Regions from separate parts of the Kocuria salina genome, predicted to be linked through region 1. Evidence: riboswitches for the same ligand, from Rfam matches in the RefSeq annotation. Region 1 holds a riboswitch; the other holds the start of a gene.
The links. Region 1 has a riboswitch for S-adenosylmethionine ahead of E7Z53_RS05155 (methylenetetrahydrofolate reductase). Riboswitches for the same ligand answer to the same signal wherever they lie in the genome.

Region 1 (7,695 bases):
CCCGTTCGCCCGGCTGGCCGCCCGGACCGGCCCGGCCGGCGGCGCCGGCCCGCGCCCCGGCGCCGCCTCCTGACCCGCGGGAGCCCGCGTGACCACGGACGTTCGTGGTCACGCGGGCTCCCGCGGGTCGGCCGGTGCGCCCGGGGTCAGCCGCGGGTGCCGTGCTGGACGATCAGCGGCCGGCCGGCGGGCTGCGCCACCCGCTCGCGCGCCGTCCGGGCCGCCGCCACGAGGTGCTCCAGCGACGCCCTCGTCTCCTCGTAGCCGCGGGTCTTCAGGCCGCAGTCCGGGTTGACCCACAGGGTCCGCGCCGGGACGTGCTCGAGGGCCCGCTCGAGCAGCTGCTCGATCTCCTCCTGGGAGGGCACGCGCGGGGAGTGGATGTCCCACACGCCCGGCCCGATGCCCCGGGAGAAGCCGGCGGCCTCGAGGTCGGTCAGCACCTCCATCCGGGACCGGGCCGCCTCGATGCTCGTGACGTCGGCGTCCAGGCCGTCGATCGCCCCCACCACCTCGCCGAACTCCGAGTAGCACAGGTGGGTGTGGATCTGGGTCTCGTCCCGCACCCCCGAGGTGGCCAGGCGGAACGCGTCCACCGACCAGCCGAGGTAGGCGGGCTGGTCCGCGCGGCGCAGCGGCAGCAGCTCCCGCAGCGCCGGCTCGTCCACCTGGATGATCCCGATCCCGGCGGCCTCGAGGTCCGCGACCTCGTCCCGCAGCGCGAGCGCCACCTGGTTCGCCGTCTCGCCGAGCGGCTGGTCGTCGCGCACGAAGGACCACGCGAGGATCGTCACCGGGCCCGTCAGCATGCCCTTGACCGGCTTGTCGGTGAGGGACTGGGCGTGGCCGATCCACGGCACCGTGAACGCCTCGCCGCGCAGGCCCGGACCCTCCCGGCTGACGTCGCCCCACAGGATCGACGGGCGGGTACAGCGGGAGCCGTAGGACTGGACCCAGCCGTGGACGGTGGTCGCGAAGCCGTCGAGGTGCTCGGCGAAGTACTGGACCATGTCGTTGCGCTCCGGCTCGCCGTGCACCAGCACGTCCAGGCCCAGCTCCTCCTGCAGCCGCACGACCCGCTCGATCTCCTCCCGCAGGAAGGCGTCGTACTGCGCGTCCGTCAGGGCGCCGGCGCGGTGCCGGGCGCGGGCGGCACGGACCTCCGCGGTCTGGGGGAAGGATCCGATCGTGGTGGTGGGCAGCGGAGGCAGGGGGCCGGAGGCCGTGAAGGCCCGGCCCTCCTGGGCGCTCCGGCGGACCTCCGCGGCCGACCGTCCGATGTCCGCGGCGGTCAGCGACCCGGCGCGCTCGCGCACGGCCGCGTCCCGGACCCCTGCGGCGTCCTGCCGGGTGCGGCGGGCCTCGGCGGCCTCGGCCAGCTCCGGCGCGACCGCCTCCGTCCCGGCGGCGAGACCGCGGGCCAGGGTGACGATCTCGCCGACCTTCTGGTCGGCGAAGGCGAGCCAGCTCCGCAGCTGCGGGTCCAGCCGGGTCTCCTCGGCCACGTCGTGCGGGACGTGGAACAGGGACGTGGAGGAGGCCACGGACACCTGGGCGCCCCCGCGGGCCAGCTCCGCGAGCTGGTCGAGCCGGCCGGCCAGGTCGGCCCGCCACACGTTGTGCCCGTCCACGGCGCCGGCCACGAGCACGGCGGAGTCCTCGCCCCGGAAGAGCTCCAGCTCCTCGGCGGTGGGGGCGGCGCCCTTGACGAGGTCGAGGTGCAGGGCCTCCACCCCGGAGCAGGCCAGCGGGTGCAGCAGCGGCCCGGGGGAGCCGTAGGACGTGGTGACGAACAGCTGCGGGCGCCCGGTCACGGCGGTCAGGCCCGTGTAGGCGTCCCACACGGACGAGGCGAGCTGCTCGCCGGGGACGTCCTGGTCCGCCACGAGGGCCGGCTCCTCCAGCTGCACCCAGTCCGCGCCGGCGGCGGCGAGCTCCTGGAGCAGCCGCGCGTACACGGGCAGCAGCTCGGGGAGCCGCTGCAGCGGGTCGAAGCCCGCGGGGGCGTCGTCGTCGGCCTTGGCGAGGAGGAGGAAGGACACCGGGCCCACGAGGACCGGGCGGACGGTGAAGCCGTGCGCGGCGGCGCGGCGGACGTCGGCCACGAGCCGGTCGGCGGTGGCGCGGAGCGGGGTCTCCGGGCCGATCTCGGGCACGAGGTAGTGGTAGTTGGTGTCGAACCACTTGGTCAGCTCGAGGGGAGCGCGCCCGGCGTCGCCGCGGGCCAGCACGAAGCTCGCGTCGAGGCCGAGCCGGCCCTCGGCGTCGGCGAGGTCGGCGAAGCGGGCCGGCACCGCCCCGAGGGCCACGGTGGTGTCCAGGACCTGGTCGTAGAGGGGGAACGCCGCGGGCAGGGACGAGTCCCGGGCGCCGAGGCCCAGCTCCACGAGCCGGCGGTGGGTCGCCAGCTGCAGGTCGGCGGCCGCCGACTCGAGCTCCTCGCGGGTCGAGCGCCCGGCCCAGTAGTCCTCCAGGGCCTTCTTAAGCTCGCGGCGGCGGCCGATCCGGGGGTAGCCGGTGATGGTGGCGGCGGGGAACGGGACAGTGGTCATGGTGGTCTCCTGAAGAGGTGTCGAGGGGTCGTGCGGAACGGTGGGTGGGCGCGTGCTCAGGCGGGGAGCAGGAGGTCCTCGAGCGCGACGGGCACGTGCGGGACGCGCGGGAGGTCCACGTGCTCCAGCAGGTCGAGCGCGGCCCGGTGCTCGTTGAAGGTGTAGAGGTGCAGCCCGGGGGCGCCGGCGTCCAGGGCGGCGCGGGCCAGCCGCGCCGCGAAGGCCACGCCGGCGCGGTGCCGCTCGGCAGGACCGGGCGCGTCCTCCAGCGCGGCGGCCAGGCCCGGGTGGGGCGCCAGGCCCGCCAGCCGGCACAGCGTCCGGAGCCGCCGCGGGTCGGTGACCGGCATGATCCCCGGGACGATCGGGATCGTCACCCCGGCCGCCCGCGCCGCCGCGACCAGGCGCTCGTAGCGCTGCGGGCGGAAGTAGACCTGCGTGATCGCGAAGTCCGCCCCGGAGCGCTGCTTGGCCAGCAGCACCTCGACGTCGTGCCGGAAGGACGGCGACTCCGGGTGCCGGGTCGGGTAGGCGGCCACGCCCACGGCGAGCCGGCCGGCCGCCAGGGCCGCGGTGTGGCGCTGCTCGACCTCGCGCACGAGCTCCACGAGCTCGCCGGCGTGCCGCAGCTCGCCCGGCTCGGCCCCCGGGTCGAGGTCGCCGCGCAGGGCCAGGACGCCCCGGACGCCGCGGCGGACCAGTGCGGCCACGGTCTGCTCCAGCTCGGCCCGGGTGCTGCCGACGCACGTCAGGTGGGCCAGGGGCCGCAGGCTCGTGCGCGCCAGGAGGTGGTCGAGCAGGGCGAGCGAGCTGTCCCGGCGCTGCTCGTCCCCGCTGTACGTCACCGAGACGTGGTCGGGACGGGTGGGCTCGAGCTCCTCGATGGTCCGCAGCAGCGTGTCGGCGCTCGCCGCGCTGCGCGGCGGATAGAGCTCGTAGGACAGGGACGGCGGCGCCGGCCGGGCGGTCGGGCGTGGTGTCACGTTCTTCCTCCAAGGGTCACCCCGAGGGAGGGCAGCAGCCGTCCCGGAGTGGACCCGGGAGGCTGCGACAGCTCCATCGGTCCTGGCGGGAGCACCGTTCCGCGCACCCCGTGGCGGGGGCGCGGATGGTTGCTGCGGCGTCGACGAGCCAGGTCTCTCGGCCGCTCTGGATAGATGCAGGACCCATTCCAGCGGCTGCCCCGCCGCGCTGCCAAGTGCGGGCGCCCAGAAGACGCCGGTGCGCCGACTGTGACGACCGCGGCGTCACAGGACGCAACACGGACGCGCGACGACGCACCGGCGGCGAGGCCCATGAGGAGCGCAGGTCCGGGGCCGTCACGATCCGGTCTCGGGTCTTGCCGGGCCGGGGCGGGCGGCCTAGTCTTTGACAACCAACAGGTTGATCAAGGAATCAGTTGACGAACACCGTGGATCCCGGCGACGACGAGCTCGACAGGGCCTTCCTGGCCCTGGCCGACCCGGTCCGCCGCCGCATCGTCGCCCGGCTCAGCCGCGGCCCGGCCACGGTCACCGAACTGGCGGAACCCTTCGCGATCTCCCTCCAGGCGGTCTCGAAGCACATCCAGGTCCTCGAGCAGGCGCAGCTCGTCACGCGCACCCGTGACGCTCAGCGCCGGCCCGTCCACCTGGACCCCGCACGGCTCGAGGCGCTCACCGCGTGGATCGACCGGTACCGGCTGGTCCGGGAGGAGCAGTTCCGCCGCCTCGACGCCGTGCTCGACACCCGAGCCGCGGACCGCGGCGAGCACACCCAGGACTGAACCATGGGACACGCCCTGCACCTGACCGTCCCCGACGGCCTGCCCTTCATCGACTTCGAGCGCGAGTTCGACCACCCCGTGGCCGACGTCTTCCGCGCCCACGCCGACCCCGAGCTGTTCCGGCAGTGGATCGGGCCGCGCGGGCTGCGGACCCGGATCGACGGCTTCGAGTTCCGCCCCGGCGGCGCCTACCGGTTCGTCCAGCGCGGCGAGGACAGCACCGAGGAGTACGCCTTCCGCGGCGTCTTCCACACGGTGCGCGAGAACGAGCTCGTGGTCCAGACCTTCGAGTACGAGGGCTGGCCCGACGCCGTGGACCTGGAGTACCTGCATTTCGAGGACCTGGGCGACGGCCGGTGCCGGCTGCGCGGGCACACCGTCCACGCGTCCCAGGAGGCCCGCGACGGGATGGTCGGATCCGGCATGGAGAAGGGCGTGGCCGAGGGCTACGAGCGGCTCGAGGAGCTGCTGGGCGGGCGGACCGCGCAGGGCGGGGCCTGACCGTGGACTGGACGCTCGAGGTGGTGCTGGTGCCGGTGCGCGACGTCGACCGGGCCGTGGAGTTCTACCGGGACCAGGTCGGCTTCCACCTCGACCACCACACCACCACCGAGCAGATGGACATCGCCCAGCTGACCCCGCCCGGGTCCGGCTGCTCGATCGTGGTGGGCAACCTCCCCGCCCACCGGGAGATGGCCCCCGGGTCCCTGCGCGGGCTCCAGCTGGTGGTCGCGGACGCCCGGGCGGCCCGCGAGGAGCTGCTGTCCCGGGGCGTGGAGGTGAGCGGGATCACGGTGCTCGACGAGCGGGACGGCGGCACCGTCTTCGGCTTCAGCGACCCCGACGGCAACTCGTGGGCGGTCCAGGAGCTGCGGGTCCGCGCCGAGCGCCCGCTGATCCCGCCGGAGCACCGCCTCTGACACCGTCACCGGCGCCGGTGACGGCCGCGCACCGCGGCATGTCCTGTGCCCGTGGCCCCGGCGGGGCCGCGGCTCCGCCGGATCAGTCCTGCGGGGCCTGCTCGGCCCGGCGGCCGAGCACCTTCGAGGCCAGGGCGATGAGCGCCACCAGCCCGGCCGTGAGCAGGAGCTGGCCCCGCACGGCGCCGTCGAGCAGCCCGAGCAGGACGATCCCGGCGAGGAGCGCCAGCGCCAGGTACGACAGCCACGGGAAGGCCCACATCCGCAGGGGCAGCTCGGTGCCGTCCCGGTCCGCGCGGCGGCGCAGGACGATCTGCGAGACCAGCGCGAGCCCCCAGACGACCAGGCAGGTCGCGCCCACGGTGTTGAGCATCCACAGCAGCACGGTCTCGGGCCACAGGTAGTTGAGCACCACGGCGGCGAAGCCGAAGAGCACGGAGACGACCACCGCGCTCCGGGGGACCCCGCGGTCGGAGACGTCGGCGAAGGCCCGCGGCGCCGAGCCGCGGCGGGCCAGCGACCAGAGCATCCGGGACGCGCCGTAGATGTTCGCGTTGAGGGCCGAGAGCAGCGCCAGGATGATGACCACGGCCATCAGCACGTCCGCGCCGGGCACCCCGGCGGTCTCCAGCACGGCCACGAACGGGCTGACCGAGAGCTGCTCGTCGTTCCACGGCAGCACCAGGACCATGACGGTCACGGCGCCCACGTAGAAGACGAGGATCCGGACCAGGATGGTGCGCACGGCGCGGGCCACGTTGCGCTGCGGGTCCTCGGTCTCCGCGGCGGCGATGGTCACGAGCTCCGTGCCGCCGAACGCGAAGACCACCACGAGCAGCGCGGCGGCCACCCCGGTGGGGCCGTGGGGCAGGAAGCCGCCGTGGGCGGTGAGGTTCGCGAGCCCCGGGGAGGGCTCCTCGGTCAGGCCCAGGAGCACGGCGATCCCGACCGCGAGGAAGGCCAGCACCGCGAGCACCTTCATCAGCGCGAACCAGAACTCGGTCTCCCCGAGCGTGCGCACCCGCACCAGGTTGATCGCCGTGAACACCACCATGAACAGCAGCGCCAGCACCCACTGCTCGGCCACCGGCCACAGCTCCGCGAGCAGCTGGGCCGCGGCCGTGGCCTCCGCCGCGACCACCACCACGATCTGCGCCCACCACAGCCAGCCGAGGGTGCGTCCCACGGTGCGGCCCATGGCCTTCTCGGCGTAGGTGGAGAACGCGCCGGGGGACGGGTCCGCGGCGGCCATCTCGCCCAGCGCCCGCATCACGAGCACGAGCAGCACGCACGCCACCAGGAAGGACAGCAGCACCGCCGGCCCGGCGGTGCGGATCGCGGCGCCCGTGCCGATGAACAGGCCGGTGCCGATCGCGCTGCCCAGGGCCATCATCACGAGGTGCCGGGCCTTGAGGTGGGTGCCCGGGGCGGCCGCGGGCGCGGAGGACGGGGACCCGCCCGGGGTCCACGTGGAAGGGGAACTCATGAGCATCGAGGGTATCGGACCGCGGCGGCCGCCGGACGGGGCGGCGGATGTCGGTCCCGGGTCACGGCCCGCTAGACTTGCACGGTACGAGCCCCTGGGTCTCCTCCTGCCGGCGTCGCGCCGTCCCGGTCGCGCGGGTGGGAGCGGGCCGACGCACGGGCGTTGTCGTGCCCGGCCGGTGCGCGCCTCCGCCGGGGCCCGCGGGAGAAGTCCCGTTCCATCCAGGCAGGAGAGTCGTTCAATGCCAGCAATCGTGATCGTCGGCGCCCAGTGGGGCGACGAGGGCAAGGGCAAGGCCACCGACCTGCTGGGAGGCCGCGTGGACTACGTGGTCAAGCCCAACGGCGGCAACAACGCGGGGCACACCGTGGTGGTGGGCGGCGACAAGTTCGAGCTCAAGCTCCTGCCGGCGGGCATCCTGAGCCCCAACGCCGTCCCCGTGATCGGCAACGGCGTCGTCGTCAATCCCCAGGCCCTCTTCGAGGAGATCGACGGCCTTGAGGCGCGCGGGGCGGACACCTCCCGGCTGCGCGTCTCCGCGAACGCCCACCTGGTGGCCCCGTACCACCAGACGATGGACCAGGTCTCGGAGCGCTTCCTCGGCAAGCGGGCGATCGGCACCACGGGCCGCGGCATCGGACCCGCCTACATGGACAAGGTCGGCCGGCTCGGCATCCGCGTCCAGGACGTCCTGGACGAGTCGATCCTGCGGCAGAAGATCGAGGGCGCGCTGCGGCAGAAGAACGAGCTGCTCGTGAAGCTCTACAACCGCCGGGACATCGACGTCGAGGAGGTCGTGCAGTACTTCCTGGGCTACGCCGACCGGCTCGCCCCGATGATCGTGGACTCGACCTACCTGCTCAACCAGGCCCTCGACGAGGACAAGGTGGTGCTCATGGAGGGCGGCCAGGCGACCTTCCTCGACGTCGACCACGGCACCTACCCGTTCGTGACGTCCTCCAACCCCACAGC
Region 2 (7,695 bases), on a different contig from region 1:
CCACGGGGACGAGCGGGAAGACGGCGGCCGCGGCCGGGCTCGCCGAGACCTCCCCTCCGCTGAAGAGCAGCGCGGCGGCGGCGCCGAACGCGGAGTAGGCGGCCAGTCCGCTGAGGTACGGCTGCCAGAACTGGCCCTCCCAGCAGGCGCGGGCCAGCCGTCTCCCGGCGTGCCAGGAAAGGGCGAACGGCACCAGGGTGAGCCCGAGCGGGACGAGGTTGAGCGTCCCGGTGGTCGCGGGCAGCCCTGCGCCCGGGTCCAGGGCCACCTGGAGCGGGGTGAGGTGGGCGAGCAGCCACACGTGACCGGAGAGCACGAACCCGCCGGTCAGGCCGAGGGTGTCGAAGCCGTCGGCGAGCCACACCATGAGGACGGTCAGCAGGACCAGCAGGTAGGACACCACGGCCACGGAGCCGAGTTCCAGCACGCCCTGCAGCCACAGCGGCATGGGCACACCCCGGCGGTCCGGGCGTGCAGCGGGGGAGGACAGGCCTTGGGAGTTCATCACCGACCATCCTCCCACGCCCGGGCGGCACCCCGGCCGAGGCTTCACGGCGCCTTCACCGGCGGGCCACGCCCCGCTCGCCGTCCGGTCGCCCGGCCCCGGCAGGCTCGGGAGCATGAGAGTCGCCGTGGTCGCCGAGCAGTTCCTCCCCCACCTCAACGGAGTCACCCACTCGGTGCTGCGGGTCGTCGAGCAGCTGGTCGCCGGCGGGCACGACGTCGTGGTCGTGGCGCCCTCCTACGAACCCGCGCCGCTCGGGCGCCCGGCGGAGCAGGTCGTCGAGGACCTCGACGGGGTGCCGGTGCACCGGCTGCCAGCCGTTCCGCTCACCGGCTACCCCGCCGTGCGGGTGGCCGGCGGGACCGTGGCCCGGGTGCGGCGGCAGCTGGAGCGCTTCCGGCCTGACGTGGTCCACGTGGCCTCCCCGTTCGTGCTGGGCCGCCGGGCGATCCTGGCGGCCCAGCAGCTCGGGGTGCCGTGCGTGGCGGTCTACCAGACCGACGTGCCCGGCTACGCGGCCAAGTACGGGGCCCCGTTCCTCGAGCAGCTCCTGTGGGGGCACGTGCGCTCCATGCACAACCTCGCCACGCTCACGCTCGCGCCGTCCACCGCGGCGGTCCGGCAGCTCACCGAGCACGGCGTCCAGGACGTGCACCTGTGGCGGCGCGGGGTGGACACCACCCGCTTCTCCCCCCGGCACCGCGACGAGCGGTGGCGGGAGGAGGTCGGCGGCGGCCGGCGGATCGTCGGCTACGTGGGCCGGATCGCCCCGGAGAAGCAGGTCGAGGACCTCTCCGCGGTCGCGGACCTGCCCGGCACCCGCCTGGTGGTCGTGGGCTCGGGCCCGGAGGAGGACGCCCTGCGCCGCCGGCTCCCGCAGGCCCACTTCACCGGGCGCCGCAGCGGTGCCGACCTGGCGCGCATCATGGCGTCCTTCGACGTGTTCGTCCACCCCGGCGAGTTCGAGACGTTCTGCCAGACGATCCAGGAGGCCATGGCCTCGGGGGTGCCGGTGGTCGCGACCGGCCGGGGCGGTCCCCTCGACCTCGTGGACCGGTCCCGCACCGGCTGGCTCTATCCCCCGGGCGACCTCGGGGCGCTGCGCGGGCACGTGGCGGATCTCCTGGGCGACGAGGCGAAGCGGGCCGCGTTCGGCGTCGCGGCGCACGCGGCGGTCCAGGGCCGGACGTGGGACGTCCTGGTCGGGCAGCTGCTCGAGCACTACGAGCGCGCCGTGGCGCTCTCGGCGCAGGGGCAGGGGCGCAGCCGCCGGCACCGCCGGGCCGTCTGAGGGCTACCGGCGGGCGGGGGACGCGTCCAGCACGGGCGCCCCGGTGCCGGCGTACCGCCCCGGCTCCGCGGTCAGCACGGTCAGCCCGTGGACCAGGGCCGTGGCCGCGGTGAGCCCGGCGAGCGGATCGGCCGCCCCCGTCGCGGCCAGCGCTCCCCACGCCCGGGCCACGGCGGCGTCCGCGGGGAGGACCCGGCCCGGGAAGCGCAGCTCGAGCTGCTCCGCCCACAGCGTCTCGTCGGGCCGCTCGGCGAGCAGCTCCCCGAGCACCGTGGCGGGCAGGAACAGCCGCCGGTGTCCGTGCCGGCGCAGGACCTCGGCCAGCTCGGGGCAGCGCTCCGGGGTGCGCACCCCCAGCAGCACGGAACGGTCCAGGAGGAGGTCCACGGCGGCGGGCCTCAGGCCGCGGCGGCGAGCTCCCCGCGGGCCGGAGCCAGCAGGAAGTCCACGAACTCGGTGCGGACCTGCACCACGCGGGCGTAGTCCTCGACGCTCATGGCGGAGACGCTGATCGCCGGGACGCTCGGCGCGGGGTCGCGGCGGGTCCCGTCCCCGGTGGCCGGGACGGCGTGGGAGGGCTGGGGGAACGCGCCCGTGCGGGCGGCGGAGTGGCGGGGGTCGGACATGACCGGGATCCTTCGTGCGCTCTTGCTCGCACCGGGTACCGCTGCTGCGGCGATGCGAGCCGCTTCGTCATCCGAACCACCCGTGAACATGGGGTTGGTGCCCGGTCAAGTCGGAGCTTGCCGACCGGGTCTCTTGAAGCTCTCCCCATTGAACCACATCGGCCGAACAGTGTCCGCGTGCGGCGACCCGGCCGGATCCGGTGCCCCCTCCTGTGCACAGGCCTTCCCCGGGGTGTCACCGCCCGGACATCTCGACGACACATCGTTGCGCTGGAATGGGTCCCGTAGTACCGGGGACGGCGCAGGCGACGGCCCCGCGCATTACGTTTCAGTGACACAACTCACGACTCGCTTGTCGAGGTGTCGGTGCCGCGGGGTAGCCTGAACCTGCTTCTCGAGATGCGGCGTCCACGCCCTCGGCCGGAGATCGACGATCCCCGGCGGAACCGTGGAGGGGCTCCGACCCGCTGCGCGCCAACCCGATGTTCCCGGGTGGATCGGATGACGAAGCGGCGGGCAACGCCATCGGATGCCTGCAAGAACGTCAGGAGAAAACATGACCATGTCCGAAGAAAGAACAGCCATCACCACCGACCAGCGCGAGGAGTGGATCGACGTGACCGTCACCGCCCTCCCCGATCTCCACCTCGTCCGTCTCACGTCGACCGACGGGGACGTGCAGGAGTACCTGAGCCCCGAGGCCGACGACCTGGCCGCCGCGGCGGAGCACACGGAGGGTACGGCGCAATGGTGCGCCAAGTACCGCCAGCTCCTCGTTCCCGGAGCCCTCGCGGCGACCGGACGGCACCCGTTCTTCAAGCTCCACCCCTCGTCCCTCCCGCTGTCGGCATAGCCGGCGGACAGGAGCGCACGGAGGCCGCAGCCCGTCGGGCTGCGGCCTCCGTCGTGCGGGAGGACGGTGACGTCCGGAGCGCCGGTGGGACCCGCGGGGTGCTCACTCGAGGCCGTAGTCCCCCGCCGAGCCCCAGCCGCCGCCGGCCTCGTCGGCGGAGCCGTCGAATCCCCACTCGGAGGCCTCGACCTCGAACGGCACGGAGACGTCCAGCTCGGCGTCGGAGACCCGGTTCACCACGAAGGGGTCCTCCGGCTCCTCCGCGGCGGGGAGCGGATCGGGAACGGTCACGGCGCTTCCTCCCGGTGCTGCTCGGCGGGTACGACGACAGAACCGCCGCCGGGCGCAGCCCGACGACGGTTCTGGAGGATCAACGGGCCGGAGCCCGCGGAAGATCCTTAGGAGATGACGTTGATGTTCGCAGCCTGGGGGCCCTTGGGGCCGTCCTGGGTCTCGAACTCGACGCGGTCGTTCTCGTTCAGCGAGCGGAAGCCGTTCGAGTTGATCGCGGAGAAGTGGGCGAAGACGTCCTTGGAGCCGTCCTCGGGGGTGATGAAGCCGAAGCCCTTGTCAGCGTTGAACCACTTGACGATACCGGTAGTCATGGGAGACCTGATCCTTCATGAGATGAACGTTTCCCGACGTTCGAGAAACAAAACAGTTGCGATGCATGGAAAACGTCTTCTCAGAAAAACTGCTGCACCCGAGTGGGCCGAACTGCTTGAAAGACAAAAACGAACCTCAACAACTGCGGACTACTCTACACGAGATCCGGCGCCGCACCACCCGGGACGGGGCGCCGGACCCGGCCCGGCACCGGGGACCGCTCAGACCGGCGGGGCGCCGAGCTCGATGAGGAGCACTCCGCCGGCGATGAGGGCCACCCCGGCCGCCGTCACCCAGGTGAACGGCTCGCGGAACAGGACCCGGCCGGCCAGTGCCGTCAGCGCCACGCCGGAGGCCGACCAGATGCCGTAGGCGACGCCCAGCGCCATGCCCTCGGCCAGGACGAGGCTCAGGCAGGTGAACGCCACCAGGTAGCCGACGGCCACGGCGGCGTACCAGCGGCGGCGGCCCCGGGCGGCCATCCGCAGGGACAGGGTTCCGGCGACCTCGGTGAGGATCGAGACACTGAGGAAGAGCCAGGCCATCAGGCCGCCTCCTCGGTCTCGGGGGCGGGGCGGCGGGAGCCGAGCTCCACGCAGAGCACGCCGGCCACGACCAGCACGATCCCGGCCAGCACGGCCGGGCTCAGCCGCTCACCGTAGACCACGGCCGCCGCCAGAGCGGTGAGCATCACCCCGAGGGCGGCCCACACGCCGTAGGCGACCCCCACCGGCATGCCGCGGCGCAGCACGGCCGCCAGGAGGGTGAACGCGGCGAGGTAGCCGGCGACGACGAGCGCGTACCAGGCGGGCTCGTCCAGAGCCGCCTTCAGCGACAGTGTGGCCGCCACCTCGGCGAGCACGGCGGCGAGCAGCAGCAGCCGGCGCAGCACGGCTCAGCCCTCCAGGAGCTCGTCGGCGACCGCCCTGACCCGGGCCCGTTCCTGCGGGTCGGGGGCGAAGACGCCCGCGGCGTCGGCGAACCACACGCCGTCGGCGAGCAGCCGCACGGCCAGCAGCCGGCTCCGGCGCTCGGCGGGCAGGTCCGCGGGCAGGTGCACCCACGGCTCCACCCGCGCGACCCAGCGCTCCTTGAGCGTGGCGCGCAGCCGCTGGTCGGTGAGCATCACGAGGTCGGTCTCGTCGACCTCCCCGGACAGGCACCAGTCGAGGTAGGCGCGCAGCCGTTCCGCCGCGGGCACCTGCTCCGGGGGGCCGGGCAGGCGGCGGGCCATCTGCGCGTCCCAGCCGTCCATCACCCGGTCCACCAGGGCGAGCATCAGCGCCTCCTTGGTGGGGAAGTGGTACATCACCCCGGGCTTGGTCAGACCCGCCTGCCGCGCGGCCGACGCCAGGGAGACCGTGCCGCCGCCCCGGATCAGCTCGAGGGCGCCGTCGAGGATGCGCTCGCGGGAGGAGGTGCTCATGAGAAAGAACTTTACCAACCGGAAGGGTGGTGACACGATGTTGAGCATCCCCGGGGCGCGGGTTTCGGCCGCCGCACCGGTCCGCGGGCACGACGACGTCCCGCCCCTGCCCGGTCCGCGCTGGACCCGGCAGGTGCTCCCCGACCCGGATCACCACTTCCAGGAGGACTCGTCCCATGACTTCCGCCCTGCACCAGTCACCGCCCGAGAGCGGCACCCCACCCGCCGGGCGCTCCCGGCCGGCCGTGAACCGGACGGTCTTCGCCGGCTCGGGCATCACCATCGTCCTGTTCTCCCTGTGGGCGATCCTCGCCCCCGACCAGGCCTCCGCGGTGATCAGCGCCGTGGTCGGCTGGATCGCGACCAACATGGGCTGGTTCTACGTCCTGACGGCCACCGTGGTGACGGTCTTCGTCCTGGTCGTGGCGTTCTCCCGCGAGGGGACCATCAAGATGGGCCCCGACCACTCGAAGCCGCAGTACAACCTGTTCACCTGGACCGCGATGCTCTTCGCCGCCGGCATCGGCATCGACCTGCTGTTCTTCTCCGTGGCCGAGCCCGTCACCCAGTACTACGGCCCGCCCGCCGGGGAGGGCGGGACGGCCGAGGCCACCCGCATGGCCGTGGTGTGGACGCTGTTCCACTACGGCGTCACGGGCTGGGCGATGTACGCGCTGATGGGCATGGCCTTCGGCTACTTCGCCTACCGGTGGAACATGCCCCTGAGCATCCGCTCGGCCCTCTACCCGCTGATCGGCAGGCGGGTGCAGGGGCGCACAGGGGACGTCGTGGACATCGCGGCGCTGCTGGGCACGATCTTCGGCGTGGCCACCTCGCTGGGCATCGGCGTGGTGCAGCTCAACTACGGCCTCTACCTGCTCTTCGGGATCGAGGAGGGGACCGCGGCGCAGATCGGGCTGATCGTCGTGGCCGTGGTGATGGCCACCGCCTCGTGCGTCTCCGGCGTGGACAAGGGCATCCGCAGGCTCTCCGAGCTCAACGTGCTCATGGCCGTGGCGCTGATCGTCTGGGTGCTCGTGGCCGGCCGGACCTCGTTCCTGCTCGACGCCACGGTGCAGAACCTCGGCGACTACGTCTCCTCGCTGCCGGGGATGACCATGGAGACGTTCGCCTACACCGGTGCGGCGGAGTGGATGGCGGGGTGGACCCTCTTCTTCTGGGCCTGGTGGATCGCCTGGGCGCCGTTCGTCGGCCTGTTCCTGGCGCGGATCTCCCGGGGCCGCACCCTGCGCGAGTTCGTGATCGCGACCCTGACCGTGCCGTTCCTGTTCATCCTCATCCTGGTCTCGGTCTTCGGCAACAGCGCCCTGGCGATCGTCACGGGCGGGGACGACGCCTTCGGCCAGGCCGCCATGAACACCCCCGAGCGGGCGTTCTACTCGCTGCTCGAGCAGTACCCGGGCGCGCCGGTGCTCATCGCGCTCGCCTCGCTGGCCGGGCTGCTGTTCTACGTCACGAGCGCCGACTCGGGCGCGCTCGTGATGTCGACGTTCACCTCGACGATCCAGGACCCCACCCAGGACGGGCCCAAGTGGCTGCGCATCTTCTGGGCCGCCGCCACCGGGCTGCTGACCCTGGCGATGCTGCTGGTGGGCGGGGTGCCGACCCTGCAGGCCGCCACGCTGATCATCGGCCTGCCCTTCTCGATCGTGATGTACCTGGTCATGATCGGGTTCTGGAAGGCCCTGCGCGCCGAGCGCTCCCAGCGCGAGGGGCGCAGCTCCACCCGCCGCTCCGCGGCCGCGTCCCGCATCCCCGGCCCGGACAGCCACTGGCGCCGGCGGCTCTCCCGGACCGGCTCGTTCCCGGGCCCGAAGGCCGTGCGCCGCTACGAGGACGAGGCGCTCGTCCCCGCCCTCGCGGAGGTCGTCGAGGAGTTCCGGGCCCAGGGCCTCGACGCCGAGCTCACCAGTTCGGTGGTCGGCTACCAGGACCTGTCCGAGCACACGCTGACCGTGCGGATGGGCGAGGACCGGGACTTCTGCTACCAGATCTATCCGGTGGCCACGCCCGTGCCGGCCTTCGGCGGGTTCCGCACCAACCCGGACTCCGACCTGTACTACCGCCTGGAGGTCTTCAACGAGACCGGCTCCCAGGGCACGGACGTCATGGACTGGAGCCACGAGCAGGTCATCAACGACGTCCTCGACAGCTGGGAGGCGCACCTGGCCTTCCTGAGCATCCACGACGGGCCGTCCGTCATCCAGGACGGCGAGCAGGGCCACCCCGACTGGTCCACCGACATCCACGACGTGCCGACGGGGCAGATCCCCGCGGCGAAGGAGGCACACCCGTGAGCAGCACCTTGTTCATCGACGGCCAGTGGCAGGCCGCCGCCGAGGGCGGCACCCGCACCATCGTCTGTCC

Region 2: another riboswitch for S-adenosylmethionine. It lies ahead of E7Z53_RS14150 (hypothetical protein); the one in region 1 lies ahead of E7Z53_RS05155 (methylenetetrahydrofolate reductase).

The regions. Positions count from the first base shown of each region.
Region 1 is NZ_SSSF01000002.1:225,431-233,125, forward strand. Features, by position in the region: gene E7Z53_RS05145 (ABC transporter ATP-binding protein) at 1-73, shown strand, start outside; gene metE (5-methyltetrahydropteroyltriglutamate--homocysteine S-methyltransferase) at 147-2,552, opposite strand; gene E7Z53_RS05155 (methylenetetrahydrofolate reductase) at 2,609-3,535, opposite strand; SAM riboswitch class I at 3,606-3,712, opposite strand; gene E7Z53_RS05160 (ArsR/SmtB family transcription factor) at 3,964-4,317, shown strand; gene E7Z53_RS05165 (SRPBCC family protein) at 4,321-4,818, shown strand; gene E7Z53_RS05170 (VOC family protein) at 4,821-5,237, shown strand; gene E7Z53_RS05175 (amino acid permease) at 5,320-6,729, opposite strand; gene E7Z53_RS05180 (adenylosuccinate synthase) at 6,965-7,695, shown strand, end outside.
Region 2 is NZ_SSSF01000007.1:111,367-119,061, reverse strand. Features, by position in the region: gene E7Z53_RS14165 (cell division protein PerM) at 1-505, opposite strand, end outside; gene E7Z53_RS14160 (glycosyltransferase family 4 protein) at 621-1,796, shown strand; gene E7Z53_RS14155 (PIN domain-containing protein) at 1,800-2,183, opposite strand; gene E7Z53_RS14150 (hypothetical protein) at 2,195-2,422, opposite strand; SAM riboswitch class IV at 2,436-2,561, opposite strand; gene E7Z53_RS14145 (hypothetical protein) at 2,979-3,275, shown strand; gene E7Z53_RS14140 (hypothetical protein) at 3,378-3,566, opposite strand; gene cspE (transcription antiterminator/RNA stability regulator CspE) at 3,674-3,880, opposite strand; gene E7Z53_RS14130 (DMT family transporter) at 4,103-4,426, opposite strand; gene E7Z53_RS14125 (DMT family transporter) at 4,426-4,773, opposite strand; gene E7Z53_RS14120 (TetR/AcrR family transcriptional regulator) at 4,777-5,307, opposite strand; gene betT (choline BCCT transporter BetT) at 5,484-7,625, shown strand; gene E7Z53_RS14110 (aldehyde dehydrogenase family protein) at 7,622-7,695, shown strand, end outside.